DNA from 2 places in the Hymenobacter sp. GOD-10R genome. Region 1 is predicted to be linked to the other one. Evidence: riboswitches for the same ligand, from Rfam matches in the RefSeq annotation. Region 1 holds a riboswitch; the other holds the start of a gene.
What was found. Region 1 has a riboswitch for fluoride ahead of SD425_RS27405 (voltage-gated chloride channel family protein). Riboswitches for the same ligand answer to the same signal wherever they lie in the genome.
Positions count from the first base shown of each region.

Region 2: it holds a riboswitch for fluoride, as region 1 does, so the genes downstream of both, SD425_RS18940 (chloride channel protein) here and SD425_RS27405 (voltage-gated chloride channel family protein) in region 1, are expected to answer to the same signal.

Region 1 is NZ_CP141185.1:157,884-162,981, reverse strand. Features, by position in the region: gene SD425_RS27420 (LysR substrate-binding domain-containing protein) at 1-594, opposite strand, end outside; gene SD425_RS27415 (sodium:calcium antiporter) at 681-1,733, shown strand; fluoride riboswitch at 1,998-2,071, shown strand; gene SD425_RS27405 (voltage-gated chloride channel family protein) at 2,147-3,427, shown strand; partial or broken gene eno (phosphopyruvate hydratase) at 3,507-3,752, shown strand; gene crcB (fluoride efflux transporter CrcB) at 3,824-4,201, shown strand; gene SD425_RS27390 (DUF190 domain-containing protein) at 4,228-4,563, shown strand; gene SD425_RS27385 (DUF190 domain-containing protein) at 4,574-4,963, shown strand; gene SD425_RS27380 (hypothetical protein) at 4,977-5,098, shown strand, end outside.
Region 2 is NZ_CP141184.1:4,781,395-4,786,492, reverse strand. Features, by position in the region: gene SD425_RS18955 (aconitate hydratase) at 1-1,064, shown strand, start outside; gene SD425_RS18950 (hypothetical protein) at 1,374-1,616, shown strand; gene SD425_RS18945 (hypothetical protein) at 1,753-2,184, shown strand; fluoride riboswitch at 2,239-2,311, shown strand; gene SD425_RS18940 (chloride channel protein) at 2,360-3,655, shown strand; gene SD425_RS18935 (hypothetical protein) at 3,784-4,158, opposite strand; partial or broken gene SD425_RS18930 (LysR substrate-binding domain-containing protein) at 4,331-4,819, opposite strand; gene SD425_RS18925 (LysR family transcriptional regulator) at 4,886-5,098, opposite strand, start outside.

The sequences.
Region 1 (5,098 bases):
GCGCTCGCGCAGCACCAGGGGGCTGGCCAGTACTTCAGCCAGCGGCAGGGGCCTAGGGGGCGAGCCGGCGGGCGTAGGCTGGCGCACGGCCACCAGCTCGTCGGGCAGCAGCAACTCGTAGTGCAGGTCGCGGTTTTTGGTGCGGCCTTCCACGAAGCCCAAATCCAGCTCGCCGCGCAGCAGGGCCTCGGCGATGCGCTCGGAGTTGACGTTGAGCAAGCTCAGCTGCACCCGCGGGTAGCGCGCCTGGAAAGCGGGTAGCCAGGCCGGCAGCACGTACTGGGCCAGGGTGGTGCTGGCCCCCAGGCGCAGGCGGCCGGCGGCCTCGTCGGGGTCGCGCAGGCCGAGCAACTGCTCGTCGAGCTGCTGGGCCGAGGCGGCCACGGCTTCGGCGTGCAGCAGCAGCAGGCGGCCGGCTTCGGTGAGCAGCACCTTGCTGCCGCTGCGCTCCAGCAGGCGCTGGCCGTACTGGGCCTCCAGCTCGCGGATGTGCTTGGTGACGGCGGGCTGGCTCACGAACAGCTCCTGCGCGGCCTTGGTGAAGCTCAGGTGCCGCGCCACGGCGGCAAATACGCGAAGGCGAAAATCGGACATGGGCGCGAAGGTCGGGGCTGTAGCGCGGACTTTGCGGCGAAAAGGCCGGCCGGCCCGTATGGGCCTTCCACTTCATTCGCTGCTGCATGTTCGCCCACTTATCCATTCCCCTTTTGCTACTTGCCTTCGCGGCGGCCGGGGCGGCCGTCTGGGTGGCCGGCGTTTACCTTGCCAACGCTACCTCGGTGCTGGCCAAGCGCTTCGGACTAGGGCAGGCGCTGGGCGGCTTGCTGCTGCTGGCGGTGGTCACCAACTTGCCCGAGCTGGCCATCACAGTCAGCGCGGCCCTGAGCCAGCACCTGGAATTAGCCATTGGTAACATCTTGGGTGGCATTGCGATGCAGACGCTAGTGCTGGTGGTGCTCGACGTGTTTGGCCTGGGCAAAAAAGCGGCCCTCACCTACCAGGCCGCCTCGCTGGTGCTGGTACTGGAAGGCGTACTGGTGCTGGCCGTGCTGGCGGCCGTGCTGGTAGGCAGCCAGCTGCCAGCCGCCATTATCGTGGCCCGCATAACCCCGGCGGGCCTGCTCATCTTGGGGCTCTGGGTAGTGGGCCTATGGCTGATTGGCAAAGCGCAAAAGGGGCTACCCTGGCAGGCGCACGACGCGGCCCCGGCTGGCAGCCCGCCGCCCAAGCCAGCGGCTCCGGCCCAGCCAACGCCCCCGGCCAGCACCTGGCGCACGGGGCTGGTGTTCCTGGCTGCGGCCCTCGTGACGCTGGTGGCGGGCGTGGTGCTGGAGCGCAGCGGCGACGCGCTGGCCACGCATTGGGGCCTGAGCGGGCTGCTGTTTGGGGCCACGGTGCTGGCGGCAGCCACCTCGCTGCCCGAGGTTTCGACCGGCCTGGCGTCCATGAAAGCGGGCGAATACCAGCTGGCCATCAGCGATATTTTTGGGGGCAATGCCTTTTTGCCGGTGCTGTTTCTGGTGGCCAGCGCGCTCTCGGGCCAGGCCGCGCTGCCCCACGCCGGCAAGGCCGACCTCTATCTCACGGGCCTGGGCATGCTGCTCACCTGCGTGTACGTCTACGGGCTGGTTTTCCGGCCGCAGCGGCAGGTGGCCCGCATGGGCCTCGACTCGCTGGTAGTACTCGGGTTGTATGCCCTAGGTATGCTGGGACTGTTAGCTATCAGTCCCTAACGAATACTAGTGCCCTCCTCACCGCCCTACTCCATGCCCGACCTCGTATTGCTGCGCCACGGCGAAAGCACCACCAACCTGGCCAACGTCTTCACCAACTAGACCGACATGAACCTCACGCCCCAAGGCGTGGCCGAGGCCCACCGCGCCGGCCAGCTCCTGCTTCATTAGCGCCACGCCGGATTCGAGGTGGTCGTAGAAGTTGGCCCGCAGTTGCCATTTTGCCTCGTCACTATAACCCGCTCTTCGCCACTCCGTATAAGGGCGCAGTACGGTGATGGATTTCCACCGCGAACCGCCGGCGCCTGGTGCGCTGCGCTGATGATTCCTACGAGACGGCTGGCCCTAGTGGCTACGCCGAGTAGTTCATCTTAATGTTCGCTCCCGTGGCTTATCCCCCTATTTACTCCCGCTTGGTACCCGCCCGCTTACGGGCCCTCTCCCCTACCCCCACGGTTTGGTTTGTGCTACGCTGGCTGCTGCTGGCAAGCTTGGTCGGCGCGTTGGCCGGTACCGCCTCAGCAGGCTTTTTAGTCAGTCTGGAATGGGTGACGCGCTGGCGTGAGGCCCACTCGTGGGCCCTGGCCCTGCTGCCGGTAGGCGGTCTGCTAGTGGGCCTCGCCTACCACCGCTTCGGCAACCGGGTGGTGAAAGGCAACAACCTGATTTTGGATGAAATCCACGCCCCGAGCGAAGTGATTCCGCTGCGGCTGGTGCCGCTGGTGCTGGGCGGTACGCTGCTCACGCACCTGTTTGGCGGCTCGGCGGGGCGCGAGGGCACGGCCGTGCAGATGGGCGGCGCGCTGGCCGACCAGCTCTCGCGCTGGCTGCCCCGGCGCGAGCGGCACCTGCTGCTCATCGCGGGCATGAGCGCGGGCTTTGCGTCGGTATTTGGCACGCCGCTGGCCGGGGCGGTGTTTGGGCTGGAAGTGTTTTTACTCGGCTCGATGCGCTACGAGGCCATTTTGCCCAGCTTTCTGGCCGCCGTGGTGGCCGATGTGGTGACCCGGGCCTGGGGCGTGGGTCACACGCACTATCCCGAGCTAGCGGCCGTGCCGCTCACGGCCCTGGGGCTGGGCTGCACGCTGCTGGTGGGGGCCCTGTTTGGCCTTGCGGCCCGTAGCTTCGCTACCCTTACCCACTGGATAAGTAAGCAATTTGCTCGCATAAAGTACGCGCCGCTGCGGCCGGTGGTGGGCGGCGTGCTGGTAGCGGGCACCCTGTGGGGCCTGGGCACCATGCGCTACGCCGGCCTGGGCGTGCCGGTTATCGTGGAGGCGTTTGAGCACCCGCTGCCGCCCCAGGATTTTGCCTGGAAGCTGGCCTTGACGGCCCTCACGCTGGGGGCGGGCTTCAAGGGCGGCGAGGTCACGCCGCTGTTTTTCATCGGGGCGGCGCTGGGCTCGGCCCTGGCCGTGGTGCTGCCGCTGCCGGTGGCGCTGCTGGCGGGAATGGGCTTCGTGGGCGTGTTTGCGGGCGCGGCCAATACGCCGCTGGCCTGCCTTTTCATGGGCCTGGAGCTGTTCGGCATGCATGCGGGTATCTACCTGGGCGTGAGCTGCGTGGTGGCTTACCTGTTCTCGGGCCACAGTGGCATTTACACCGCCCAGCGGGTGGGCCAGGCCAAGCACCCGCTGCTGGGCCGGCACCTGGGCCGCCGCCTGGGCGAGCTGCACGCCGCCAAGCAGCCCTGACACCGCCCCGATGCCAGTCCGCCAAGGCTTTCCGCTTTCCACCCCTTCCCCTTCTTTTCTCCCCATGCTCGACCAGCTGCAAACCCTGGACACGCGCCTGCTATTGCTGGTCAACGGCCACCACCAGTTCGTGTCGCACCGCTCGGGCGAGACCGAGGACACCTTCGTGGCCGACCTCACGGTGGCCACCGGCGCGGGCCACCTCAAAACCGGCAGCGGCTCGCGCTCCGAGCGCATCGCCAAGTTCAACCAGCTGCTGCGCATCGAGCGCGAGCTGGGCCGCGCGGGGCGTTTCGCGGGTATTAAAGCCTTTAATAACCAATAAATTACGGCGGCTACCCCGGTGGGCTACTGGCACCAGTAGCCCACCGGGGCCGACTTCTCAAAGTGCACCTTATGTTTCGATTACTAGCCATTATCGCCGTGGGCGGGGCCGTGGGCAGCGTGGGCCGCTATTTGTTGCAGCTGCTGGTGGCGCGGTACTTCGTGCACCCGTTTCCGCTGGGTACGCTGCTGGTCAACGTATTGGGCTGCCTGCTCATTGGCTTTTTCTACGCGGCGGCCGAGCGGGGCACTATCGGCTCGCCCGAGCTGCGGCTGCTGCTCACCACGGGCTTTTGCGGGGGCTTCACCACGTTTTCGACCTTCTCCTACGAAACCATCAGCATGCTCACCGACGGCGAATATGGCTACGTGGCCCTCTACGTGGCCGGCAGCGTGCTGCTGGGGCTGGGGGCCACGTTTGCGGGCGTGGTGGCGGTGCGCTTTTTATAAACTTCTCTTCTTAACCCTTTTATCGCATGGCTACTTTGCAACCGGCGCAGCTGCTGCGCCTCTACGTGAGCGAGCAGGACAAGCACCAGCACCAGCCGCTCTACGAGGCCCTGGTGTACGCGGCGCGGCAGGCGGGCCTGTCCGGGGCCACCGTCACCAAGGGCGTGCTGGGCTTCGGGGCGCAGGGCCAGGTGGAGTCGGCCAAGCTGCTGACCCTGGCCGAAAACCTGCCCCTGGTGCTGGACTTCGTGGATAGCCCGGCTGCCATCGCCCGCTTTCTGCCCGAGGTCGAGCGCCTGTTCAGCGAGGCGGGCAGCGGTGGGCTACTCACGCTGACCGAGGTACAAGCCGCGCATTATTAAGTATTGACCAATGGCTCCTACCCCACCCCTCCCCCCCGCCGTGCGCGAGCTGGGCGAATTGCGTATCTACCTCACCCAGGCCGACAAGCACGCCGCGCCGGGCCTGCGCGGCCGCCTCTTCCCCGACCCGCTGGCCCATGCGCTGGTCGATAAGGCGCACGCTTTCGGCATCTTACAGGCCACTACCCACACCAGCGGCTACGGCTACGTGCTGGGCGGGGCCGTGCGCGCCCGCCACCTCGAAGTAGAAGCGGGCCAGCTGGCCCTGTGCGTGGAACTGCTTGATGAGCGCGCGCGGCTACTCGCTTTCTGCCAGCAGCAGCAGGAGCTGCTGCGGGGCAAAGTCGTGGTGTTTCGCCCCGTCGAGCAGTGGGAAATTGCCGGCAACTTGCCGGGATAGTTGATTTGTGGAGTTGCGCTCGCTCGTTAGCGGGCGGCACTCGGGTACCGAGTTTTTCTATTGCGTCAGGCGGCGCAATTATTTTCTGGGCCAGCGACTCGCCGAAGAAGCCTTGCTTGAGGTGTTGGTAGAGCG
Region 2 (5,098 bases), on a different replicon from region 1:
CCCAAATGGGCGGCGTGGTGCTGGCTAACGCCTGCGGTCCGTGCATCGGCCAGTGGGCTCGTCACACCGATGACCCCAAGCGTCGTAACTCAATCATTACCTCGTTCAACCGCAACTTTGCGAAGCGTAACGACGGCAACCCGAACACGCACGCATTCGTGGCTTCGCCCGAAATTGTAACGGCTTTCGCTATTGCCGGCGACTTGACTTTCAACCCGCTCACCGACACGCTGCCCACCAAAGATGGTCAGCAGGTGAAGCTGGATGCTCCGCACGGCGTAGAAGCGCCTCCGCGTGGCTACGACGTAGAAGATGCTGGTTACCAAGCTCCTGCCGAGAACGGTCTTGGTGTTCAGGTAATCGTTGATCCGGAGTCCGACCGTTTGGAATTGCTCGAGCCCTTCAAGCCTTGGGAAGGCAGCGACCTTTCAGGACTGCGTTTGCTCATCAAGGCACAAGGTAAGTGCACCACTGACCACATTTCAATGGCTGGCCCGTGGTTGAAGTACCGTGGGCACTTGGATAATATTTCCAACAACATGCTCATCGGGGCGATCAATGCCTTCAACGGTGAAGCTAATGCTGTGAAAGACCAGCTGACCCAAGGCACGCCTTACAACACTGTACCGCAAGTAGCGCGCACCTATAAGTCACTGGGCATAGGCTCGGTAGTGGTAGGTGACGAAAACTACGGGGAAGGCTCTTCGCGTGAGCACGCTGCTATGGAGCCACGCCACCTAGGTGTTCGCGCCGTGATTGTGAAGTCGTTTGCCCGTATTCACGAGACCAACCTCAAGAAGCAAGGCATGCTGGCTCTCACGTTTGCCAACAAGGCTGACTACGACTTGATCGAGGAAGACGATACCATCGATATCATCGGTCTAAATTCGTTTGCGCCTGGGCAGCAACTGCAAGCTCGCCTGCACCACGTTGATGGCGACACTGACCTCATCTATCTGAACCATACGTACAACGAAGGTCAGATTGAGTGGTTCAAAGCTGGTTCGGCCCTAAATCTGATTCGCCTACGCGAAACGAGCGGTGCTCAGCTCTCGCAGAAGTAAGCTAGATCTTACTCACAAAAAATGGCCGCTTCCAACAAAAGGAAGCGGCCATTTTTTGTGAATGGGGGTAGCCGATCTGATTGAATAAGCACATTCTCACAAGCACAGCAGGTAAAAGAGTAGTAAAAAGCCTAAAAGATTGATTGTCATTTTAGGTCATGTTTCTCAGATTTGGACGAGCAAGTAAAAGGTTGAACTTAGCTACGTCTAAGAATATATTATTTTTTTAAAATATTAATATTTTGTAATATATACTTACGTATTTTTGCGTACTGCTCTACTTGCTCTCGTATCCTATTTGCCAATGTAATGATGACGCTTTCCCAAATTGAAAATTTCTTGCAGTTGCTAGGCTTTCGTCCTGATAGTGCTCCTAACACCTATCACCAAGACACCACTAACGGTCGGGTGCTGGTACGCCACAACAACTCAGGCAGTGGCATTTTAATAGAAGGACCTCAAGGACTAGTAGGAGGAAGCGCCAGTCATGGCCGACACTTGCTGTCCATGCTTGCGACCGCAGGATGGTCAGTCAGCGAAATACCTAGCTAGCCTGGGCTTTCATAGGACTACTATTATCATTTTTTTAAGAGTGGCTCATCCATACCTTATTCTACTACGTAAATAAAGATATGCTACCACTTGTTAGCATAATCAGTTCTCCTACACTTATAAAGCGCCATTTGTTATGCCCGTTCCAGCGTTTGTAGCATCTGAGCCATCCTTTCAATTCGGCAACGCGGCCGGATCAGTTTCTCTTGTTCCCCAGGAAGCCTATGTGCGCTTAAACTGGACTTCGCAACCCTCCTCGGCCGCGATATGGCGTCAGTTGCTGGAGCAAGCCTTGGTACAACTAGAGCAAAAAAGCTGGCACAAGCTGCTAGGTGACCAACGGTCGTTGCCTGTCTTCAGTACGGAGAACCAAGCTTGGATCTTGCTCGATTGGTTTCCTCGCGCTGTGCGCTCAGGGTTACGCTATGGGGCTATTGTATCGCCTCAAAATGTAATGGTTCGGTTGGAAATGGCTGCCTTGATTCGGGAGTTAAACACCTATCCGCTTACTTACCAGCTTTTTTCTGATGAAGCCGCTGCCATCAGTTGGCTTGCTGAACAGGTCTAGGTCTCGCAAAATATGGAGCTAACGAATCAAAAAGGTCAGCTCCGTCTATCTTTGCCAGCGTACGGTGATGGATTGCCACCGCGAACCGCCGAAGCATATGCTTCGCGCTGATGATTCCTACGGGACGAACGGTCAGGCAGGCCGTTCCGGGTAGTTCATCTTGCCGTTCGCTTTTATGGCTCGTCAGTTTTTTTCTTTCTATTGGTTGCCTGCTCGTTTGCGGGCTATTACAACCACTACTTACGCGCTCTTCCTGCTACGCTGGATGGTGATTAGCGCGCTCATAGGAGGGCTAGCTGGTACGGCGTCCGCTGTTTTTCTGGTAGCGCTGGACTGGGCAACGCATTGGCGGGAAACACACCTCTGGATTATTGGGTTGTTGCCGGTAGCTGGCTTCTTTATAGGCCTAGCGTATCACCTGTTCGGGAGCAGGGTTGTACGAGGAAATAATTTGATCCTGGACGAGATTCACGCGCCACAACGTTTGATTTCGTTGCGCCTTGTGCCCTTGGTATTAGGCGGCACGTTGCTCACGCACCTATTTGGCGGCTCGGCGGGTCGTGAGGGCACGGCTGTACAAATGGGAGGCGCACTGGCTGATCAGCTTACGCGTCTTTTGAGGTTGCGCCCGCGCGACCGGCGCCTGCTGTTGATTGCGGGTATGAGTGCGGGCTTTGCGTCGGTCTTCGGGACGCCGCTAGCTGGGGCCGTGTTCGGGCTGGAAGTGTTTCTGCTCGGATCCATGCGTTATGATGCCTTGCTACCGAGCTTCCTAGCGGCCGTTAGCGCTGATCTGGTTACCAGAGCCTGGGGCGTTGACCACACCCACTATCCGCAGTTGGCTTCTCTGCTTATCACGCCCGCCACGCTTTTGTGGGCATTAGTAGCCGGCATATTGTTTGGCCTTGTGGCGCGTAGTTTCGCAGCACTCACCCATTGGATCGGTAAAAAGTTTGCCCGCATCAGCTATGCGCCGTTTCGCCCCGTGGTAGGCGGCGTGCTGGTGGTTGTGTGCGTTTGGGTGCTAGGTACTACGCGCTACATTGGGTTGGGTGTACCGGTTATTGTGGAAGCGTTCCACACACCGCTTGCCCCCACTGATTTCGCCTGGAAACTTCTCCTGACGGCTCTTACCCTAGGGTGCGGCTTTAAAGGAGGAGAAGTGACGCCGCTCTTTTTTATTGGGGCCGCGTTGGGTAGTGCGCTGTCGGTGGTGGTGCCATTGCCGGTGGCGCTGCTGGCAGGGATGGGCTTTGTGGGCGTATTCGCGGGTGCGGCCAATACACCCCTGGCCTGCACGCTGATGGGATTGGAACTGTTTGGTGCGCAGGCGGGCGTGTATTTGGCGCTAGCGTGCGTAGTTGCTTATCTGTTTTCCGGGCATCGAGGTATCTACTCGGCCCAAGTCATTGGGCAGGCCAAGCACCTGCGCTTGGGGCGGCAGCAGGGCAAGCGCTTAGGAGACGTATAGCCGCCTAGCTAGACGGTATGCAGAATAACGTAGAGCGACACTGTACAAGTTATAATCGAATGCCCTATAAACATAAGGCCGAACGGAGTTCCGTTCGGCCTTATGTTTATAGGGCTAGTAGCTGCAAGCTAGGCTTGATCTTCTTGCCAAGTGTTTGATGTGCCACTGCCATACCGAGGATCATCGGCAGCATAGGCGGCGCGGCGCGTGCTTTCGTCGCTGTCTTGAGCCGCCGCTACGGCTTCGGGATTTTGATTTTGCTCAACGTGGCCGCGCTGTTCCGCCGGATCAGCTTGCTGGCTAACTTGGCCGTAATCTTCGGTGAGGTTCGAACGCTTCTTCCGAAACTCGCTGAATTCGTCGGGGTTGTCATTTGAGCCGTCGTTCGACTCGTGAGTTGACCTAGGTTGAGCAGCGGAATCGGCATTACCAAATTCGCCATACTGCGGCGTATCAGCTGATTGATTGTTTTGGTCAGGGGAGGATTGGGGCGTGTTTTCCATGGTAAACAGAAGTAAGGAGAGAATAGAATAACTGTTCAGTTATACGTAGTCTACACCGTTTAGTCTGCCGACCACGCTTCGCAGTGTCAGGCTAGCTATTATAAAGCGCTGAATGAGGGGATAAAAAGTTGTGAATAGAGCTCACGCTATGTTTCGCCCGAAGCTGCAACCGCTACGAATGGCTGTGTTGACGAGCATGGCGCAAAAACCGTTCAGCCACCTTCGAAAGAGGAGCACCTTGCACCCACACGGCCTCGAACTGGCGCGACAAAGTCAGTTCTGGCACTGGCACAACGGCAAGCAGTCCCGCTGCTACTTCCTTCTCCACCGCTAGCCGCGAAATAAACCTTAGAGCGGTTGGAGCCGCCTCCAAGTAGGTTTTTATTGCCTATGTACTTTCCAGCTGGAATAGTACATTCAACTCGGCCAATTTTACCTGCCGAATGCGCAACGCGTGTTCTATTACCTTCAGCGTACCGGAGCCCCGTTCGCGTAGCACGAGCGGAAGCTGCACCAGTTCAGCCAACGTCAGGGAAGGAGCATCTGGGCCTGGTTGGGCGCGGCGCACAACTACCAATTCGTCTTCCAGGAAAGGCTCATAGTGTAAGTCGCGACTTTTGCTGCGTCCTTCCACAAAACCTAGGTCAATCTGCCCACGCAGTAGCGCCTCCGCAATCTACTCAGAGTTGTCGTTGAGCAGCATGAGCATGCTTTCCGGATAACGCGTCTAGAAGCCCGGCAGCAAGCGTGGAATTACATACTGCGCTAGGGTAGTGCTGGCACCAAGGCGCAGCCGGCCGCCTTCACCGCCACGCAGGCTCTGCAAGGTTTCGGTTAGCTCTTGGTCGAGTTGCTCTACGGCGTCGGCGTGCGTACGTAGCACCTGCCCAGCCTCGGCTAGAGAAATGCGGTTACTGCGCCGCTCAAACAGGCGTTGCTT